DNA from 3 places in the Serratia proteamaculans genome. Region 1 is predicted to be linked to each of the others. Evidence: predicted binding sites of a transcription regulator. Region 1 holds the regulator's gene; each other region holds the start of a gene.
The links. Region 1 encodes PurR, which represses purine synthesis genes. Its sites were predicted from a motif close to CANGCAAACGTTTGCNTG; they were not measured.
Positions count from the first base shown of each region.

Region 2: a site for PurR is predicted at 4,384-4,401, ahead of glyA (serine hydroxymethyltransferase). Genes of this name have one in related genera too.
Region 3: a site for PurR is predicted at 1,410-1,427, ahead of serA (phosphoglycerate dehydrogenase). Genes of this name have one in related genera too.

Region 1 is NZ_OX461105.1:2,376,183-2,383,749, forward strand. Features, by position in the region: gene punC (purine nucleoside transporter PunC) at 1-1,121, opposite strand, end outside; gene punR (DNA-binding transcriptional activator PunR) at 1,245-2,189, shown strand; gene purR (HTH-type transcriptional repressor PurR) at 2,186-3,211, opposite strand; gene cydH (cytochrome bd-I oxidase subunit CydH) at 3,535-3,624, shown strand; gene sodB (superoxide dismutase [Fe]) at 3,681-4,259, opposite strand; gene QOT07_RS11220 (C40 family peptidase) at 4,452-5,273, opposite strand; gene QOT07_RS11225 (Grx4 family monothiol glutaredoxin) at 5,689-6,036, shown strand; gene rnt (ribonuclease T) at 6,109-6,789, opposite strand; gene gloA (lactoylglutathione lyase) at 6,868-7,275, opposite strand.
Region 2 is NZ_OX461105.1:4,126,519-4,134,085, reverse strand. Features, by position in the region: gene QOT07_RS19220 (NAD(P)-binding protein) at 1-1,607, shown strand, start outside; gene QOT07_RS19215 (cytochrome c) at 1,604-2,791, shown strand; gene hmpA (NO-inducible flavohemoprotein) at 2,957-4,147, opposite strand; gene glyA (serine hydroxymethyltransferase) at 4,521-5,774, shown strand; gene QOT07_RS19200 (NupC/NupG family nucleoside CNT transporter) at 6,057-7,241, shown strand; gene QOT07_RS19195 (glutamine amidotransferase) at 7,324-7,567, shown strand, end outside.
Region 3 is NZ_OX461105.1:4,427,535-4,435,101, forward strand. Features, by position in the region: gene QOT07_RS20605 (5-formyltetrahydrofolate cyclo-ligase) at 1-43, shown strand, start outside; gene serA (phosphoglycerate dehydrogenase) at 89-1,327, opposite strand; gene rpiA (ribose-5-phosphate isomerase RpiA) at 1,630-2,286, opposite strand; gene QOT07_RS20620 (LysR family transcriptional regulator ArgP) at 2,490-3,383, shown strand; gene QOT07_RS20625 (oxidative stress defense protein) at 3,624-4,355, opposite strand; gene argO (arginine exporter ArgO) at 4,479-5,096, opposite strand; gene QOT07_RS20635 (IclR family transcriptional regulator) at 5,220-6,038, opposite strand; gene QOT07_RS20640 (sugar ABC transporter ATP-binding protein) at 6,401-7,567, shown strand, end outside.

The DNA.
Region 1 (7,567 bases):
AACACCACCGTAGAAACCATCACCGTTACCGTTGCCAACAGCGGTTGGCCGATAAAAGCCGACACCAGCATACTGGCGACAAAACACAGGCCCAACTGCAGGGTGTTTTGCAAGGCTGCGGCTTTGCCGGTGCCTTCCGGGAACGGGGTTAACGCATTTGCCACTACGATTGGGTAGGTGGCACCGTTGACCAGCGCCATCACGCAGAACGGGATCAGCAGCGTGGTGAGCGTTGGCTCGGTCAGCGTGGCAACCAGATATAACGCCACCATACTGATGCCATAAGCTACCAGTAGCCACGGTAGCAAGGTGTTGCCATTCATGCGATTTAACGCGGTGCGACAGCCGTAACCCCCTAATAAGAATGCCAGGGTCTGCGGCACATAGCTCAGGCCGATATCATTTGGGCTGTAGCCCATATCACCAAGAATAAAGGGTGAACCGGTCAGCCAGGCGAAGAAGCCGGCGGAGCAGGCGGCAAAGATGGTGACGTTGCCGCTGAAGGCCGGGGACTTAAGCAGTTGCAAGAAGGTCAGGGTGTTTTTCTTCTCGGCAGAAGGCTCGGCCTTGGCGCTTTCTTTCAACAGCAGCGTTGGCAGCAACAAAATCACCGTGATGCCCAGCAGCACGGCGAAAATGGCACGCCAGCCCATGTGGTTCAACAACCAGGCACCGACCAGGGGGGCCAGTGCAGGCGAAAGTGCGACCAGTGGCATAATGGTGGCGAAGACTCGGTTAGCCTTGCCTTCACGGTAACGGTCAATCACCAGGGCTTGCCAGGTGACGGCGGCAGAACACACGCCAATCGCCTGGATAAAACGCAGTGACCACAGTTGAACGGCATTCTGTACCCACAGCATACCGAGGCAACCCAGGGCAAACAGCGCCAGGCCAATCAGCAACACCGGTTTACGGCCGAGGTGATCGGACAGTGGGCCCCAGAGCAGTTGAGCAAAGGCAAAGCCGGCCAGGAAGATACTGAGGCTGGCACTGATCGCCCCGGCGGAAATCTGCAGGTCTTGCTGCATCACGCCAAAGGCGGGCAAGTACATGTCGGTGGCCAGATAACCCAGCATACTCAGGCCGGCAAGGTAGAACATAAAACCAAAGGAATTTCGCATGGTATTTCTCGTTAATATTTTAATGTCGCAGGTTTTTAGCGCCGGCAAGTGTATCCGGCTGGATCTCTGCTTGTGAAACGGTAATATTTGCGAGGTGCTGTTAAAAAAATTGAAGGCAAGGTTATGTGGTCTGAATATTCACTCGATGTAGTAGACGCGGTCGCCCGCACCGGCAGCTTCAGCGCAGCGGCGCAGGAATTGCACCGTGTACCCTCGGCGATAAGTTATACCGTGCGACAACTGGAGCAATGGCTGGCGGTACCGCTGTTTGAGCGCCGTCATCGCGACGTGGAGCTGACCCCGGCCGGCGTGTTGTTTGTTCAGGATGCGCGCATTGTCATCAAAAAAATGCTCGACACCCGTCGACAGTGTCAGCAGGTGGCTAACGGCTGGCGTGGCCAGTTGAAAATTGCCGTGGACATCATTGTTAAACCTCAGCGCTGTCGCCAACTGGTGCTGGATTTTTACCGCCATTTCCCCGACGTTGAACTGATGGTGCAACCGGAGGTGTTTAACGGTGTGTGGGATGCGCTGGTGGATGGGCGTGCCGATATGGCGATTGGGGCGACGCGGGCAGTGCCGGTCGGCGGCGGGTATGCTTTTCGCGATATGGGGGATATGCGCTGGTTGTGCGTGGTCAGCCCGCAGCATCCGCTGGCGGCGCTGGAAGGGCTGCTGAACGACGATCAGCTTCGGCCTTTCCCATCGCTGTGTCTGGAAGATACCTCACGCAACCTGCCCAAACGAGTCACCTGGACGCTGGACAACCAACGGCGGTTGGTGGCGCCGGACTGGGCCTCGGCGTTGGATTGCCTGTGTGCAGGCCTGTGCGTCGGCATGATGCCTGCGCATCAGGCATTGCCGTTGGTGCAGCGCGGGGAACTGGTGGCGTTGCAGTTGCAACAGCCGTTTCCGGCCAGCCCTTGTTGCCTGACCTGGCAGCAGAATACGCCATCACCGGCGATGGCCTGGCTGTTGGACTACCTGGGGGACAGTGAAACCTTGAATCAGGAATGGTTAAGCGAAGTGACGCCGGAAACCGCAGAGGCTTCCGGCGCTAACGACTAGCGGCGGTAATCGATGAAAGGGCCGTCAGCGACCGAGCGGCGCTCAACCAGCTTGGGATGCACTTCAATCACCTGCGACTCTTCGCGCTTGCTGATGATACGGTCCAGCAACATGGTGAATGCCATCTCACCCAAACGCTCTTTCGGTTGATGAATGGTGGTCAGCGCCGGGGTGAAATAGCGGGCGTTACGTACGTTATCGTAGCCAATCACCGAGATGTCCTGCGGTACGCGCAGCCCAAGTTCATCGGCGGCGCAGATCGCACCCATCGCCATGATATCGCCACCGCAGAATACCGCGGTCGGGCGATGCTTCTGCGACAATATCTGGTGCATGGCCTTGTAGCCGGATTCTGGCTCAAAGTCACCCTGGACAATCCATTCGTCGCGAACTTCGATATTGGCTTCTTCCATGGCCTTTAAAAAGCCCTGATGGCGGCCGCCACCGGTATTACGCGCCAACTGACCCGGAATGGCGCCGATATCACGGTGGCCGCGCTCGATCAGATAACGCCCGGCCAAATAGCCACCTTCGAAGGCATTATCGATAATGGTATCGGTAAAATCACCGCGCGCGGTACCCCAGTCCATCACCATCATTGGGATGTTGCGATAGTCTTCCAGCATGCCGAGCAATTGGTCCGGGTATTCCGAACACATGACCAGCAGACCATCGACGCGTTTTTGTGCCAACATCGCCAGATAGGCACGCTGTTTGTCCAGATTGTTGTGCGAGTTACACAGGATCAGCGTATAGCCTTTGCTGTAGCAACTGTTTTCCACCGCCTCGATCACTTCGGCAAAGTAGGGGGCTTCGCTGGAGGTCGCCAGCAAACCAATCGATTTGGTGTGATTGACCTTCAGGCTACGCGCCACGGCGCTGGGTGAATAGTGCAGCTCTTTAATCGCGGCAGCCACGGCCGTTTTTGTCTCTTCGGCGACGAAACGAGTCTTATTGATGACGTGCGAAACGGTGGTGGTGGAAACGCCAGCGCGTTTGGCCACATCTTTAATCGTTGCCATGTAAAGAATGACTCCTGAACTCACATGTTGCAGCATGTAAGTGTGATGTTAATCGTTTGCCTGCGTAGATCCTTCTCCAAAGAAGCGAAAACTGAGTTTTTAGTGTGTTGAAGTCGTCAGCGCTTGGTCAGGAGGGGCATTTTGCCGGTACACAGTTGTGAACTGCGAATTTTGTCCCATATTGAACAAAAGGGGAAGAGGTAATCGATATAATAAACCGGGAAATGATAACAAGATTTTATTGGCTAACTGTGTGAAAATGGTTTGACGCATTAATTGTGTGCCTTTTACCCTTGGGAAACCCAATCTGAAAAGGAGTTGTAATGGATACCGATCTGAAAATGTCACTGTTCACCACCGTCTGTGCGCTGGCCGTGATTATTGCTTTCAGCTTCACCGCTGCTTTGAACTGATCCCCTTAAGTAAAACAGGCGCAGCCCGCTGCGCCTGATTGCTCTTTCCCTCAGCTTTACGCCAGGTTTTTCTCCACAAATGCCCAGTTAACCAGCGCCCAGAAGTTTTCCAGGTAGGCCGGCCGCGCATTGCGGTAATCGATGTAGTAGGCGTGTTCCCAAACGTCGACGGTCAGCAGCGGTTTATCTTCACCGGTCAACGGTGTAGCCGCGTTCGAGGTGTTAACAATAGCCAGTGAACCATCCGGCTTTTTCACCAGCCAGGTCCAGCCTGCGCCAAAGTTTTTCACTGCGGCATCGCTAAATTGTTCCCTGAAGGCAGCGAAAGAACCAAAAGCCTGATTGATCGCCGTTGCCAGTTTGCCCTGAGGCTCACCGCCGCCTTGTGGCGACAAACAATGCCAATAGAAGCTGTGGTTCCACACCTGTGCAGCATTGTTGAAGATGCCGCCGTCTGAGGCCTTAATGATCGCTTCCAGCGATAGTCCTTCAAACTTGCTGCCTTTCAACAGATTGTTCAGGTTAACCACGTAGGCGTTGTGGTGCTTGCCATAGTGGTATTCCAGGGTTTCTGCGGAAATGTGCGGCTCGAGGGCATTTTTTTCATAGGGTAATGCGGGCAGTTCAAACGACATTGCTTTCTCCTTTTACAGTGCCAACCTGAATCAGAACAACCAACAACAGATTGACCTGCTTTTATTGTGGGTATTTAGCTTAGCAATTTTCGCGCTGAAATACAGGGGGAATGGCAAAGGATTAGTTGCAGCATCGAGAGTTTGGGGAAACGCTCAGGGGAGAGCGGCTGGCAGGGCCAGCCGCAAAGGCAATTATCGAATGGTTTTCGGTGTCACTACCCGACGTGCGCCAATGTAGTGGTTTTGCCAGTAATCGTTGTCGAGCTGGCTGATGCGGATTTCTTCACCGGTACGCGGTGACTGAATGAATTTACCGTTGCCCAGATAAACCCCAACATGGTCTGCCACGCCGCGGTTGTTAATCCGGAAGAACACCAGGTCGCCGCTTTCCAATTCATTTTTCTTGATCGGCGCGGCGTCGCGCAGGTGGTACATCTCGTTGGCGGTACGTGGCATTTTGATTTTCACCACGTCTTTATAGGCGTAATAAATCAGGCCGCTGCAGTCAAAACCGGTTCTCGGTGAGGTGCCGCCCCAACGATAGGGCTTACCCATCTGATCCATCAGCTTGGCCATCGCGGTTTGCTTGGCATGCTGGTAGCGTTTCTTGTGCGCCGGGGTAAGTTTCAGCGGCTTCTCGTCACGAACCAATTTGGCGGTGGCCATACCGGCTTCGCGGTGGCGGCCATAGCCTTTTTTGTAACCCTTTTTCGGCGGGGTCACTTTAATCTTGGCGACTTTATGAGTTTTGTTTTTCGATTTGGCGCTAACAATCTTTTTAGCGGTTTTTTCTGTTTTGGTTTTGGAAACCTTGGCAGTTTTCTGTGGGGTGGTGACTTTTACTTTTTTGCTGCTGGCTTTAACCGCTTTCTTTTTCTTGCGGTCATCCGGTCGGGCTTCGTTTACGTGGCTCTTACGCTGCTCGGCGGCAACACGAGACTGCGGCGCAGCATGCGCCAGATTAAAGAATAGCTGTGTAAACAACAGCACAAAAAGCGTAAGAATTAAACGCATGTCGACGTTACCAACCTTGGCCCCGGAACAGATATCGAAAGAATGACAGTATTCCCGAATTTCGCCATATAAAACAGCGAAGAACTCATAAATGATAATCCATATTGTGAGAAAACGTTAATAGCATTTTTTCTGCTGAAAAATCAAACTGTTGGTGTATAAAAAATCAACAATGACCGTCACTGGATTTATTAAACGTCGTGTTTTGATGAAAAAATATATTAGTGAAATAGCCAGATTAAAAATGTTATTCTGCGCATATGTTTTGACCGGAAAGGCCTTGCCGGCGAGACGCGACTGACAACCAAGGAATGCCCCTGCAAAAGATGGCGTTTTCTTGCGACTGTTCCAGCCGCTACAATAGCCAGTGTGATGCATGTTGTAGCCATGAGATTTGGCTTGAGGAAGCAATATAATGACGACGACGATTGAAAAAATTCAGCACCAGATCACTGAGAACCCAATTCTGCTGTATATGAAAGGTTCACCGAAATTGCCAAACTGCGGTTTCTCAGCGCAAGCTGTGCAGGCGCTGTCTGCCTGTGGCGAACGTTTTGCTTACGTTGATATTCTGCAGAACCCGGACATCCGCTCCGAGTTGCCGAAATACGCTAACTGGCCGACGTTCCCACAGCTGTGGATAGACGGTGAGCTGGTTGGCGGCTGTGATATCATCATGGAAATGTATCAGCGCGGCGAATTGCAGCAGCTGATCAAAGAAACGGCAGAGAAATACAAACAGCAGGAAGACCAGCAGCCTTAATCGGCTCGGTTCTATTGTTGGAAGTCATCGGGCGGTGCCAGCTAATACTGGGCCGCCCGATTTTTTTGTATCTTAGTCGGTATTACTGGCCGCCAATGGCCAGCCACCAAGGCGTTTCCAGCGGTTAACCAGTTCGCAGAACAACTGAGCGGTTTGCTCGGTATCATACAGCGCCGAATGCGCCTGGGCGCTATCGAACGGGATATCGGCGGCAATGCAGGCTTTGGCCAGCACCGTCTGCCCCAGCACCAGCCCACTCAACGCCGCGGTATCAAAGGTGGCGAAGGGGTGGAAAGGGTTGCGTTTCAGGCTGGCGCGCTCTGCGGCAGCCATCAGGAAGCTGTGATCGAAATTGGCGTTATGCGCCACAATGATCCCCCGGTTACAGCCACGATCCTTAATCCCCTTGCGCACCGCTTTAAAAATAGCGTGCAGGGCATCGTGTTCACTGACCGCACCGCGTAGCGGATTACTCGGGTCGATACCGTTAAAGGCCAACGCTTCCGGCTGTAGGTTGGCGCCTTCAAAAGGCTCCACATGAAAATGCAGGGTTTCGTCCTGTTGTAACCAGCCGTCTTCATCCATTTTTAACGTAACGGCGGCAATTTCCAGCAGTGCGTCAGTCTTGGCATTAAATCCGGCGGTTTCTATATCTATTACTACAGGGTAAAACCCACGAAAACGGCCACTCAGGGCGTTAAGATCACTTTTTTCGGCCATCAGTTTCTTATCTTCATCGAATACAGCGCGCATTATGGCAAATTTTGCGCCCGGTTGCAGGCGGTTATCACGCGGAAAAAACAGGGGCGCAGAAAGCGCCCCTGATTGACCTTAGTGGCCGAGGCCATGGCCGGCGTGTTTGTTCTCGATCAGTTCGATTTTATAACCGTCCGGATCTTCAACAAAGGCGATAACCGTGGTGCCGCCCTTGACCGGACCGGCTTCGCGGGAGACCTTGCCACCGGCGTTACGGATGCTGTCACAGGTGGCGGCAACATCGTCAACCCCCAGCGCCAGGTGGCCGAACGCGGTGCCCATTTCGTAACTGTCGGTGCCCCAGTTATAGGTCAGTTCAATCACTGCACCTTCGCTTTCATCGGTATAGCCTACAAACGCCAGCGAGTACTTGTATTCCGGGTTCTCGCTGGTGCGCAGCAAGCGCATGCCTAATACCTTGGTATAGAAGTCGATGGAGCGCTGCAGGTCACCGACGCGGATCATGGTATGGAGTAAGCGCATAATTCCTCTGATTGGATGTGCCGTTGCCAATGGCGGATGGATTGAAGCGAAATCCAGTATAGCGTTGCCGCATAAGGGATTTCAATGTATGCCAAGGCAGGGCGCACAATACTATAGTGACGTTGTCACTCAATGGTCGGGTAAGACAGCAGCAACCGCACACTTTGTCGCCGTGCACAGTTTGGAAATAGGTACTATAACCCCTGCAAGGAACAGCGCGTCACGATAACGATATAGAGCCCGGATTGGACTGGGTTAATGTATAAATTTGGATCGGATTAATATGACGGTT
Region 2 (7,567 bases), 1.8 Mb from region 1:
CGCAGCAGCGTATTTTGCTGATCGATAACCACGATGACTTCGGTGGTCACGCCAAGCGCAATGAGTTCAGCAGTGAGAACGGCACCATCCTCGGCTATGGCGGCAGCGAATCGCTGCAGTCGCCGCGTTCCAACTTCAGTCCGGTGGCGATGGGGCTACTGCAAAAGCTGGGCGTCAGCATCGACAACCTGGAAAAGGCTTTCGATAAAACCTTCTACCCGGATCTGAACCTGAGCCGTGGCGTCTATTTCGATCGCAAAAACTTCGGCGTCGACAAAGTGGTGAACGGGGATCCGGGCCGCATGGTGGCGGATGATATCCCCCATGACCGCCTCAACGGCCGTTCCTATGAAGCCTTTATCGGTGATTTCCCACTGCCGGAAAGCGATCGTCAGGCGCTGATTGTGCTGCACACCGTGGATAAAGATTATCTGCCGGAGATGAACCAGGAACAGAAAAGCGAATGGCTCGACAAACACAACTATACCGAGTTCCTGCGTGACAAGGTTGGCCTGAGCGAAATGGCGATCCGCTATTTCCAACAAACCACCAGTGATTTCCAGGCGGTGGGTATCGACGCCACCTCTTGCAGCGATGCGCGTATCTGCGATCTTCCCGGCCTGAACGGCATGAACCTGCCGCCGCTGGATGAAGAGTCGCAGGCGGATCTCGACGATCCTTACGTGTTCCATTTCCCGGACGGCAACGCCACGCTGACGCGCTTAATGGTGCGCCATTTGATCCCGGCAGTCTCACCGGGTGGCAAAGACATGAATGACATCGTGCTGGCGAAGTTCGACTACAGCCAGCTTGACCGGGCGGAGTCACCGGTAAAACTGCGGTTGAACAGCACCGGGCTGCACGCGGCCAATGTCGGCGACAAGGTCGAGGTGACCTATATGACCGGCGAGAAGATGACCAAGGTGCGTGCCGGACAGGTCGTGATGGCTGGGTACAACATGATGATCCCGTATCTGGTGCCGGAAATGTCAACTGAGCAGCAACAGGCGCTGAAACAGAACGTCAAGTCGCCGCTGGTGTACAGCAAAGTGGTGATCCGCAACTGGCAGTCGTTTATTAAACTGGGCGTGCATGAAGTTTACTCGCCGACGGCGCCTTATTGCCGTGTGAAGCTGGATTATCCGGTGAGCATGGGCGGCTATCAACACCCGCGGGATCCGAACCAGCCGATTGGCCTGCACATGGTGTATGTGCCGACGCTGGCGGGCAGTGGGCTGAGCCCGCGCGAACAGTCGCGCAAGGGTCGCGCCTTGCTGTTGGGGACGCCGTTTGAAGTGCATGAGCAGATGATCCGCGAACAGTTGCAGGGCATGCTCGGCTCTGCCGGTTTCGATCATCAGCGTGATATCGAGGCGATCACCGTTAACCGCTGGTCGCACGGCTATTCTTACTTCCTCAACGGGCTGTTTGACGATGAGGACGAGGCGAAGAAAATCATAGAGACGGCACGCCAGCCGATCGGCAAAATTGTGATTGCCAACTCGGATTCAGACTGGAGTCCGTACGCCAATTCGGCGATCGACCAGGCATGGCGCGCGGTAAATGAACTGGCCTTCGGCCATGTTGCCGCCAAGGAGGGAGCATGAGCATGCGTTCACTGTATTTACTGACCTTACTGGCAGCGGGCGGTTCGGCCCAGGCGATGTCGGCCGGGGAATACGTGGCCAAGGCCGGTGACTGCACCGCCTGCCATACCGCACCGGGCGGTGCTCTGTTTGCCGGTGGCATGAAGTTCCCGACCCCGCTGGGCAATATTTACGCTACCAATATTACGCCGGATAAGCAGCAGGGCATCGGGGCTTATTCCTTTGACGAGTTTGACCGTGCGATGCGCCAGGGGATCGCCAAAGATGGCCATCGGCTGTATCCGGCGATGCCGTACACCTCTTACGCCAAAATGAATGCGGAAGATATGCGCGCGCTGTACGACTACCTGATGAAGGAGGTCCCGGCGCAGAATACGGCTAACCGTGCCAGTGATATCAGTTGGCCACTGTCGATGCGTTGGCCGCTGGCAATATGGAACCAGTTGTTCCATGAGGATACGCCTTACCAGCCGGACGCGGGTCAGAGTGCTGAATGGAATCGCGGGGCTTATTTGGTGCAGGGGGCGGGGCACTGCGGCAGTTGCCATACGCCGCGTGGTTGGGCGATGCAGGAGAAAGGGCTGGACAGCAAAGAGCCGGCCTTCCTGAGTGGTGCCGAACTGGACGGGTGGTACGCTTCCGGATTACGCGGGCTGCAACAGGACGAGGTCGTGGCCTTGCTGAAAACCGGACGTAGTCAACATGCGGCGGTCGCAGGGCCGATGGGTGAGGTGGTTAGCCACAGTACGCAATATCTGACCGATGGCGATCTGAATGCCATTGCGACCTATCTGCACAGCCTGGCGGCGGAAAAACCGCAGGCGGACAAAGCCGTGGCAATGACCACCGGCAATTCGCAGGCAGGGCAAGCCACCTATGCCATGTATTGCTCAACCTGCCATGGCAATAAGGGCGAGGGCAGCGACAACACCATTCCGGCACTGGCGGGTAACGCAACGGTCACGGCGGAAAACCCGTTAACTGCGCTGCGCGTGGTGCTGGAAGGGGCGCATACGCCAATCACCCAACATGCCACGGCAATCGCCATGCCGGGTTACGCCTGGACGTTGAACGATCAACAGGCCGCCGATCTGATGAGTTATTTACGGGGAAGCTGGGGCAACCAGGCGGCACCGGTTACGGCGCAGCAGGTTCAAGAGACACGTAAGCTGGCGGAGAAATAACAGAAGGGCGCGGGTTGAGCTGTTTATTAGATAGAGATACTCGGGCCTAGCGCACCGAGGGGCGCTCCGGCAGCTAAAGCTGCTACGACCCCTTCGGCACGCTCTCCCTAATAACGAGCATTATCAGCCATCTGAGGGCGCGGCACCAGGTCGCGCCCCTTTTAATTACAGAACCTTATGCGGGCCGAAGCATTCGTAGTGGATGCGTTCGGCTTCTACACCCATCTCCAGCAACTGCTTGCCCACATGCTGCATAAACGGCACCGGCCCACAGAAGTAGTAATGCATCTGCGGCGTGCTGAGCGTTTCGCGCAGAGCACTGAGGTTCATCAGGCCACGGCTCTGGTAGTCACGGCCTTCCACATCATTGACGCCCGGTTGGTTGTACCAGACGTGGCGGCTCAGGTTTGGCATGCGGTCGGCGATGTTTGCCACTTCATCGGCAAAGGCGTGAACGCTGCCGTTTTCCGCTGCGTGCAACCAGTGTACGTCCGCAGGGTGCTGGTTATCGTGCAAGGTATTGAGCATGCCGAGCATTGGCGTTTGGCCGACACCGGCGGAGATCAGCGCCACCGGGGTTTCCGGCTGTGCTTCGAGGAAGAAATCCCCGTGCGGCGGAGCGAGATAAATCACGTCGCCTTCTTTGGCTTGCTGATGCAGGAAGTTCGATACCTTACCCTGATCTTCACGTTTTACCGCAATGCGATAGTATTCGCCATTCGGTGAGGTGGTCAGTGAGTATTGGCGAATTTCCTGGTTTTCCATGCTGTCGTGCTTGATGTAGACCGCCAGGTATTGACCCGGTTTGAAGTCGATCACCTTGCCACCGTCAACCGGTGCCAACACGAAGCTGCAAATCACCTCGCTCTGTGGCTGTTTTTTGACGATGCGGAATGCGCGCAGGTCACGCCAGCCACCATCGGCCGTTTCGCTGGCCTGATAAATCTGGCCTTCGCGCTGGATAAATACATCCGCCAACACGCCGTAAGCCTTACCCCAGGCATCCAGCACTTCCTGGCCCGGACTGAACATTTCATCCAGGGTAGCCAGCAGATGACCGCCAACAATCTGGTATTGGTCCGGCCGAATATTCAGGCTGGTGTGCTTCTGAGCAATACGTTCTACCGCCGGCAGCAACGCCGCCAGATTTTCGATATTCGCGGCATAGGCACAGATCGCGTCGAACAGCGCCTGACGCTGATCGCCATTGCGCTGGTTGTTCATATTGAACACATCTTTTAACTCAGGATTGTGCTCGAACATGCGATCGTAGAAATGGGCAGTCAGTTTCGGCCCGGTAGCGGCCAGCAGGGGAATGGTAGATTTTACGGTGGCGATGGTTTGGCTATCCAGCATGGTAGCGCTCCTTGGTCGATCATTATTGGAATATTTAAATGATGCATTTTAAATGCATCTTTAGGTTTTAACGCATCCTAACGGTTTCTGCCTTGGCTGTAAATACCCCTGTTTTTGTTGCGGGGTCGTTAAGCGACGATCTTGCTCACAGAACATGAAAAAACCGCATGCTCAGTATGAGTAAAAGTCCGTTGTCGAATGGGGTGGTTTATCGGATCAAAGCCTTGCTGCGCCTAATGCCAATCGTTTGCGTAAAAACCTCTGTCAAGGCCTATCCTCAGTGGGGCGAAACAGTTTACACTGTGGGCCAGAACCCAACCGGGTAGTTATTTGGTGATTTTTTAGTTAGCCGATTTAAGTCAGGAGAAGCCGGATGTTAAAGCGTGAAATGAACATTGCTGATTACGATGCCGAACTGTGGCGTGCAATGGAGCAAGAAGTGGTGCGTCAGGAAGAGCACATTGAGCTGATTGCATCTGAGAACTACACCAGCCCGCGCGTAATGCAGGCTCAGGGTTCCCAGTTGACCAACAAATACGCTGAAGGTTATCCGGGCAAGCGTTATTACGGCGGCTGCGAATATGTGGATATCGTTGAGCAACTGGCAATCGACCGTGCCAAAGAGCTGTTCGGTGCTGATTACGCCAACGTTCAGCCACACTCCGGTTCCCAGGCGAACTTCGCCGTTTATACCGCGCTGCTGCAGCCGGGCGATACCATTCTGGGGATGAACCTGGCGCACGGTGGCCACCTGACCCACGGTTCTCCGGTTAACCTGTCCGGCAAACTGTATAACGTGGTGCCTTACGGCATCGACGAAAAAGGTCAAATCGACTACGAAGATCTGGCTAAACAGGCACAGACTCATAAACCAAAAATGATCATCGGCGGCTTCTCTGCCTTCTCCGGTATCGTTGATTGGGCAAAAATGCGTGAAATCGCCGACAGCATCGGCGCCTACCTGTTTGTTGACATGGCGCACGTTGCGGGCCTGATTGCCGCCGGCGTTTATCCGAACCCGGTCCCTCACGCGCATATCGTGACCACCACCACCCACAAAACCCTGGCGGGTCCGCGCGGCGGCCTGATCCTGGCGAAAGGCGGTGATGAAGATCTGTATAAAAAGCTGAACTCCGCCGTGTTCCCTGGTGGTCAGGGCGGCCCGCTGATGCACGTGATCGCCGGTAAAGCGGTGGCGCTGAAAGAAGCGATGGAGCCTGAGTTCAAGATTTACCAGCAGCAAGTGGCCGATAACGCCAAAGCTATGGTGGAAGTGGTTCTGCAACGCGGCTACAAAGTGGTTTCCGGTGGCACCCATAACCACCTGTTCCTGCTGGACCTGGTTGACAAGAACCTGACCGGTAAAGAAGCTGACGCAGCCCTGGGCCGTGCCAACATCACCGTGAACAAAAACAGCGTGCCAAACGATCCCAAGAGCCCGTTCGTCACCTCCGGTGTGCGTATCGGTACTCCGGCTGTGACTCGCCGCGGCTTTAAAGAAGCTGATGTGCGTGAACTGGCCGGCTGGATCTGTGATGTGTTGGACAACATCAATGATGAAGCCACCATCGAACGCACCAAGAAGAAAGTACTGGATATCTGCGCCCGCCTGCCGGTTTACGCATAATTCCGCTTTCTCGCTAAAAAACGCTCAGGCGTCATGCCGGTCACTTAGGTGACCGGTTTTTTTTTACCTGCTGTCGACGGTGGTAGATCCAACGTCGTATATATGTTTCCGTCATTAATATTAGTTATTAATATATTTAATAACAACAGGCTGTGATATTTATCGCCTTTTAATTAATTGCATTGTGCTGAGGGCGTGTTATGTGATGTGCGTCTATATGATTGTTATTTACTCTCATGGTATACCTTAATAAAGGACGATTATTATACTATGGAGTGTCGTATGACGCAGGTTATTCATTTTGCTCTCTCTTGTCTGTTAGTAACGGTAATGGCATTGCTGGTGAGCCATAACCGAAAGTTAATTAAGGTTCGTTATATTATCCAGCTGCTGGTGATAGAAGTCTTACTCGCCTGGCTATTTCTCCGTTCTGATATTGGCACCGGCTTTACCGCACAGGTTTCTACGGTGTTCAATGGGTTGATGCTGTTTGCCGGCGAAGGCACCGATTTCTTATTTGGTGGAATGCGAGCGCAAGGGTTGGCATTCTTCTTCCTTAATGTGTTATGCCCGATTATTTTTATTTCTGCATTGATCGGTATTATTCAGCATATCAATCTATTGCCGATTATTATTAGGGTGGTGGGGACGGTATTGTCCAAAGTCAACGGTATGGGCAAGCTGGAATCTTTTAATGCCGTCAGTGCATTATTGCTTGGGCAGTCGGAGAACTTTATCGTCTATAAAGATGTGCTGGGCAAGATGTCTGAAAACCGTATCTACACCATGGCGGCTACTGCAATGTCAACCGTCTCGGTGTTTATGGTCGGCGCCTATATCAATATGGTTGATGCCCGATATGTCGTGGTGTCATTGATTCTGAATATGTTTAGCACGTTTATTGTGCTGTCACTGATTAATCCCTATCGCGTCGATTTGGAAGAAGAAGTTCAGATGCAGGATCTGCATCGCGGACAAAGCCTCTTTGAAATGCTGGGCGAATATATTCTCGCCGGCTTTAAGGTAGCAGTAATCATTGCAGCGATGTTATTGGGGTTTATTGCCCTGATCGCTGCCATCAATGCGTTGTTTAGCAGCCTGTTTGGCATCAGCTTCCAAGGATTACTGGGCTATCTGCTTTATCCTTTTGCCTGGATCCTTGGCGTACCGGCTCATGAAGCGCAGCAGGTTGGCAGCATCATGGCGACCAAAATTGTGGCCAACGAGTTTGTCGCCATGACTGACTTGCAACAAATCAAAGCTGCGTTGTCGCCACGCGCTGAAGGGATCTTGTCGGTGTTCCTGATCTCCTTTGCCAACTTCACCTCGGTGGGCATTGTGGCGGGGGCGATTAAAGCACTGAATGAGCAACAGGGGAATGTGGTTTCCCGTTTCAGTCTGAAACTGCTGTATGGCTCAACGCTGGTGAGTTTTTTATCGGCAGCGGTAGCCGGATTAGTTATTTAAAACGCCAGCTAGCCTCTTTCCAGGCCAGAAGTTATTTCTTTCCGACAGAGTTTAAAATCGACAGACATAATGAGGTATTACCATGAGGGTTTTGTTTATTGGTGAGTCATGGCATATTCACATGATCCACTCTAAAGGCTTTGACAGTTTTACATCGAGTAAATATGAAGAGGGCGCGGAGTATCTGTTGTCCTGTTTACGCGGCGCGGGGATGACTATCGATTATATGCCGGCGCATACCGTGCAAACTGCCTTTCCGCAAACGTTGGACGAACTGCTAATTTATGATGCTGTCGTGATTAGCGATATCGGCAGCAATACCTTCT
Region 3 (7,567 bases), 2.1 Mb from region 1:
CGTTACCCCATCGCAGAATTGGGTATGGCGGATAGCCGAATAGCAAAAGGCCGGATAAATCCGGCCTTGGTTGTTACAACGCGTTCAATCAGAGCAGCAAGCGAGCACGGATAGTGCCGGCAATCGCCTTCATACGTTGCAGTGCCGCGTCGGCACGTTCAGTTTCAGCTTCGATGTCGATCACCACGTAGCCGATTTCCGGACCGGTTTGCAGGTACTGCGCGGCGATGTTCACCCCTTCTTCAGCGAAGATCTGGTTAATCTGCGTCAGTACGCCAGGACGGTTTTCATGGATGTGCAGCAGACGGCTGGCATTAGGGCCATGCGCTGGCAATGACACTTCCGGGAAGTTAACCGCCGACAGGGTCGAACCGTTGTCGGAGTATTTCGCCAGCTTACCGGCCACTTCGTCACCGATGTTCTCCTGCGCTTCCTGAGTCGAACCGCCAATGTGTGGGGTCAGGATCACGTTGTCGAACTCGCACAACGGTGAGTTGAACGGCTCACTGTTGGTCGCAGGTTCTTCCGGGAAGACGTCGATCGCCGCACCGGCCAAATGCTTGCTGGCCAATACTTTGCACAGTTCAGGAATATCCACCACGGTACCGCGCGAGGCGTTGATCAGAATTGAGCCCGGCTTCATCAACGCCAGCTCTTCTGCACCCATCATATTCTTGGTCGACAGGGTTTCCGGCACGTGCAGCGTCACTACGTCGCTCATGTTGAGCAAATCGGACAGGTGGCGTACCTGTTGGGCATTGCCCAACGGCAGCTTGTTCTCGATATCGTAGAAGAACACTTTCATGCCCAGGCCTTCGGCCAGGATACCCAACTGGGTGCCGATATGGCCGTAGCCGATAATCCCCAGCTTCTTACCGCGCGCCTCAAACGAGCCCACGGCCAGTTTCTGCCATTCACCGCGGTGTGCCTTGGCGTTGGCGGACGGAATGCCGCGCAACATCAGCAGCAACTCGCCCAGCACCATTTCGGCCACGGATCGGGTATTAGAGAAAGGTGCGTTAAACACCGGAACGCCGCGCTTGGTCGCCGCCTTCAGATCAACCTGGTTAGTACCGATACAGAAACACCCTACCGCCACCAGCTTTTCTGCAGCGGCGAAAACTTCTTCGGACAGATGCGTACGCGATCGGATGCCGACGAAGTGAGCATCGCGGATCGATGCCTTAAGCGATTCGGTGTCTAACGCACCTTTGTGATATTCAATGTTGGTATATCCGGCTGCCAGCAGATTATCTACCGTGCTCTGATGAACCCCTTCCACCAACAGGAATTTAATCCTGTCTTTCTCCAATGATACTTTTGCCATTTACCCGACCCTATGTTCAGACTTCAGAAGCGGCTGTTGTGAAACAGCACGCATCCAACATAACAAAAATAACGCAGGCGGCAATACAAACGATTGCCCGCCCGTCAGGACAAGGCTCAGCGTTGTTGCTGGTTTCTGGCAGAAAATGCCATAGGGAAAGAAATAGGCAGAAGCTTCGTGGAGCTATCGCTCGTAATGTGACATATGTCACCAAATTTAGCGCTTTTAATAAAAGATATTTTAACCAGTGAATTATGCGGCCCGGTGGGATCCAAGACCGCATACCTGTAGAGGGTTCTACATTATCCGATGACCTTCACGCCATCAGGCGTGCCGACCAGCGCCACGTCGGCGCCACGGTTGGCAAACAGCCCCACGGTCACTACACCGGCGATGCCATTGATTTTATTTTCCAGCGCAATGGCATCGAGAATGCTGAGATTATGCACATCCAGGATCACGTTGCCGTTATCGGTCAGGACATTCTGACGATACTCCGGCAGTCCGCCCAGCTTCACCAGCTCACGCGCCACGTAGGAGCGCGCCATTGGGATCACTTCTACCGGCAGCGGGAATTTACCCAGCACGTCGACCTGCTTGGTGGAGTCGACAATACAGATAAACTTGCGCGCGATGGCGGCAATGATTTTTTCACGCGTCAGCGCAGCGCCGCCGCCTTTGATCATCTGCATCTGGCGGTTGATTTCATCCGCGCCGTCGACATAAATATCCAGCGAATCCACTTCGTTGCTGTCGAACACGTGGATACCGAGGCTTTTCAGCTTGGCAGTGGAGGCGTCGGAGCTGGACACCGCCCCTTCGATCTGGTGTTTGATCGAGCCGAGCGCGTCAATAAAGTGGGCGGCGGTCGAGCCGGTACCCACCCCGACGATGGTGCCCGGGGTCACGTAATCCAGCGCTGCCCAGCCAACCGCTTTTTTCAGTTCATCCTGCGTCATAATATGTCCATTGCCTCTGTACGAAAACGTGTGCGTATTATAGGGTAAATCGCTATTTTTCACTTAGGCAGGATCACACTTCTTCACCCTGAGCCGCATTTTTAGGCGCGCCGCGGCAAGATGGCCCGGTGATTTTCCACCTGTAAAACACCAGAGATGTGGCATAGTGCCAGTATCAATTTACTTTAAGGGATATCTTTCCGATGAAACGCCCAGACTATCGAACGCTACAAGCGCTGGACGCGGTGATCCGTGAGCGTGGCTTTGAGCGCGCCGCGCAAAAACTTTGCATCACACAATCGGCAGTATCCCAGCGCATCAAGCAGTTGGAAAACCTGTTTGGCCAACCGCTGCTGGTACGTACCGTGCCGCCACGTCCGACCGAACAGGGCCAGAAGCTGCTGGCGCTGCTGCACCAGGTGGAATTGCTGGAAGAAGAGTGGCTGGGCAACGACACCGGCATTGATACGCCGCTGCTGCTGTCGCTGGCGGTTAACGCCGACAGCCTGGCAACCTGGCTGCTGCCGGCGCTGAAGCCGGTGCTGACCGATTCTCCGATCCGTCTGAACCTGCAGGTAGAAGACGAGACCCGGACTCAGGAACGCCTGCGCCGCGGTGAAGTGGTGGGTGCGGTGAGTATCCAGCCGCAGCCGCTGCCAAGCTGTCTGGTGGACCAACTGGGCGCGCTGGATTATCTGTTTGTCGCCTCGAAAGGTTTTGCCGAGCGCTACTTCCCGAACGGGGTTACGCGCTCCGCGCTGCTGAAAGCGCCGGCGGTGGCATTCGACCATCTCGACGACATGCACCAGGCTTTCCTGCAGCAGAACTTTGATCTGTCGCCGGGTAGCGTGCCCTGCCATATCGTCAACTCATCGGAAGCCTTCGTGCAGTTGGCGCGTCAGGGCACCACCTGCTGTATGATCCCGCATCTGCAGATTGAGAAAGAGTTGGACTCGGGCGAACTGATCGATCTGACGCCAGGCCTGTTCCAGCGCCGCATGCTGTTCTGGCACCGCTTCGCGCCAGAGAGCCGCATGATGCGTAAAGTGACCGATGCCCTGCTCGAGCATGGTCGCCAGGTTCTGCGCCAGGATTAAATAGAAAAGGTTGCTGTTCAGGTTGTTTTTAAGCCCGAGATACCCGGGCCTAGCGCACCGAGGGTGCGCTCTCCCTAATAACGGGCTTTATCAGTAGTCTGAAAGACCCATCTTATACCCTAAATAATTGGAGTTGCATCAAGGCGGCCAAGGCAGGAGTCCCCAGGAGCTTACTCAAGTAAGTAACTGGGGTGACTGCCTGCAGCCAACACAGATGCAGCTTCAAGTATGACGGGTATATTATTGCGCCGCGTTGCGCTGCAACTCAAATACCACATCCACCTGATCGTCAAAGTGAATGCTTTGCTGTTCGTAGGTTTGCGCCGCGTCGCTTTCCGCCGCTGCACCCGCCGATTTATACATGCGTGCTACCGGCATCGGCTGGTAGTTGGCAACGTGATAACGAATGCTGTAAACCGGCCCCAGCTTGGCGTTAAAGCCTTTCGCCAATGAAGCCGCCTGCTGAGTGGCGTTCTCGATGGCTTTCTGACGCGCCTGCTCACGGTAAACGTCCGGTTTCGCCACGCCCAGCTCAACGGCGCGGATCTCATTCAGGCCGGATTTCAACGCGCCGTCCAGCAGCTCGTTCAACTTATCCAACTGACGCAGCGTCACCTGCACCTGACGTACCGCACGGTAGCCTTTCAGCACCGACTCACCGGTTTTCAGGTAGTCATATTCCGGCTGGGTGCGCAGGTTGGCGGCGCTGATGTCTTTCCTCTCAATGTTATTTTTCTGCAGGAAATCAAAATATTGCGCTACGCGCTCATCAACCTGCTTTTTCGCCTGTGCGGCGTCTTTGGAAGAGACGCTGACCTCGATCGCCAGGGTGGCGATATCAGGCGTCGCGTCAACGCTGGATGTGCCCGAGGTCACCACGTGTGGCCCTTCCGGCACTTCTGCCGCTTGCAGCGCCAGAGGTAACGTCCCTAATCCAACCATTGCGGCCATAGCCAATGCTTTAAGCTTCACAGTGTCTCCTTGATGACAGGCTGTAACTGATTTACCGGCCTTTCTCTGCTGAGAACAGCCGGTTCCTTGGCATCAAACGTAGCATATCGCGCGGGCTTTTGAATTCGGATTAGTGACAAATTCTTATAAACCTGCCCCCTGCCAGGCCAACTGCAAAGCGATGCCCCACATCACCACGCCGACCAGCGTATTGATGATGCGCTGCGCCATTCGGGTGTTCAGCCAGGGTGCCAGCCAGGAAGCCAACAGCGCCAGCGCGAAGAACCAAACGATGGAAGCGCTCACCGCACCCAACGCAAACCAGGAACGAACATCCGGCGTCAGTTGGCCGCCCAGGCTGCCCAGCACCACAAAGGTGTCGAGATAGACGTGCGGATTCAGCCAGGTCACCGCCAGCATGGTGACCACCAGCCGCCAGCGGCTCTGCTTCAGTTCCTCAGCGGTTGCCAGTGCCAGTTGCCGACTGAAGGCGGTGCGAAACGCCCCCCAGCCGTACCACAGCAAAAAGGCGACGCCGCCCCAGGTTACCAACGCCAGCAACAGCGGCGAACGACTCAGCAAGGCACTGCCACCGAAAATCCCCCCGCAGATCAGCACGATATCACTCAACGCACACAGCGACGCGACCATCAGGTGGTACTGACGCCGAATGCCCTGATTCATGACAAAAACATTTTGCGGGCCCAGCGGCAGGATCATCGCGGCACTCAGGGCAAAGCCCTGTAAAAAGACAGCTAACATGGTATTCCTCACAGAGAACAAAGCGCCGGGCAGCGGCGCGTATCGGTCAATACGCGCATCATAGGAGGAAAAAATTATTAGGTGAAATTGATATTTCTAATCAACTATCAGCAATGCTAATAATCAGGCCGGAGTAACAAACCCCAGCTCCTGAGAAATGCGCTGCGCGGTCGCCAGCACCGGCTTAATCAGGGCTTTGACGCCAATCTGCTGCAGCTTGGCAGTCGGTAGCGAAACCGACACCGCATAGGGCACCCGTTGCTGAATATCAAACACCGGCGCCGCCACGCAGGACACTCCCAGCTCATTCTCTTCGCGATCCATCGCCATGCCGCGCAGGCGGATATCGGCCAGCTCTTCATACATCTTCGGCAGCTCGGTGATGGTATTGCGCGTTAATGTCTGGATCTCATGCTGATGGGTTTGCCAGTAGCGATCGGGATAATCGCTGTTGCCGTAGGCCATAAAAATCTTGCCCATCGCCGAGCAGTACAGCGGCATATGCTGGCCGATATAGGCACGGGTGCGCATCATGCCGGTAGTCGGCTCCAGCTTGTAGATCAAAATGACGTGGTCGTCTTCGCGGCTGGAGAAGTTGACCGTCTCCCCCACTTCCAGATTGAGCTGCTCCAGGTGCGGCGCAGCGACATGGATAATATTCAGCGAGGAAAGCGCCTTCTGACCGATAGAAATAAACTTGGTGGTCAGGCGATAGCTGCCGGGCGACGGGGCCTGGGTGACATAGCCGCTGGTATGCAGCCCTTGCAGCAGGCGGTGGACGGTACTTTTGTTCATGCCGGCCAACTCAGACAGGTGCGCCAGTGGGCAGCCGTTAGGGAAGTTACTCAGGATCTCAATCAGTTGCAAACCGCGGAACAGGCTTTGGCTGCCCAGGGGTTTGTCTTTCTTGTCATCTTTCTCGTCGACAGCTTTCAGGCTCATAGCGCAATTTCTCCAGTGTCGAGCCGCCAGCCAACGCCACGGCGTGGTAAACGGACCCTTTGCCGGGAATGTTACCCCAAGGCCCGCATCAGGTGAAGACGGAACGCCGTTTCATTGTCGGTAGCAAGTTAAAAATCCGCAACATTCCGCTAACTTCCGAAGTGAGTTGTGCGTCACAATTCCGCAAAGATATAAATAACAGATTGTTTTAAAAGGACAATTAAAACCTCTCCGGCTTTGCTTTAGATCGGCAATCGGCATATTATTTTTGAAATTGAATTTCGCATATTGAAATTTAAAGGCGATATAACCACCAATCAGCATCTCGCCGATCGCGGATGCAGGGACCAGGGGCGCATCACATGACACCAGATAATGCGGAACAACCCATTCTTAGCCTCAGCCATATTGTTAAACGCTTTGGCGGCAACGTCGCGGTGAATGACGTCAGCCTGCAGGTGATGCCGGGCGAAGTCCTGGCCCTGCTGGGCGAAAATGGCGCGGGCAAATCGACGCTGATCAAAGTACTGGCCGGGGTTTACCCACGCGACGGTGGCGATATTCAGTTTCAAGGGGCCAGCATAGCCTCCGCCGCGGCAATAAAAAGTGATAGCCGCCAGCCTATTGCCTTTATTCATCAGGATCTCGGGCTGATCGAGTGGATGACGGTGGCGGAAAATATGGCGCTGGTGATGGGTTTCCCGCGCCGCTTCGGCCTGATTGACTGGCGTGCCAACCGTCGCCGCGCCGTTCAGGCACTGCAGGATGTCGGCATCGCGCTGGATCCCGATGCCAGAGTTTTTGAGCTGTCACGCACCGAAAAATCGCTGCTGGCGATCGCCCGGGCGGTCGCGGTTAACGCCGAACTGCTGGTGCTGGATGAACCCACCGCGTCCTTGCCCGCCAACGATGTGCGCCATTTGTTCGCGGTGATTAACCGGCTACGTGCCAAAAAGGTCGGCATGATTTACGTCACCCACCGGCTGGATGAAGTGATCGAGATCGCCGATCGGGTCTGTGTCATGCGCGACGGGCGCTACGTGGCGGGCGGCAATACTGCCGACTACTCGCTGCGCGATCTGGTGCAGATGATCGTGGGTGAAGCGATGGCGGACGATCAGCGCGAACCCTTACCGGAGGATCGCCCACCGGTGCTACAGCTCAATAACGTGGCGGTAGGCGATATCGGCCCGGTCAGCTTCACTCTGCAGCCCGGAGAAATGCTGGCGCTGGCGGGGTTGCGCGGTGCCGGTCAGGAAGAGATTGGCCGGTTGCTGTTCGGCCTGCGTCACGCCGATGAGGGCGAAATCCGCTTTCGCGACCAGCCTTACACCGCCAGCAGCCCACAGCAGGCCATGGCCTGCGGCGTCTCTTTGGTCGCAGGCGACCGCACCGGCGAAAGCCTGGTGATGTCGATGAGCGTGCGTGAAAACCTGTTTATCAACCCTGTGGCCAGCGGCCACAAACTGCTGTCACGCTACAGCCGCCGGGCCGAGATTGGCGCCAGTTGGTGGAAAGTACAGCTGTTC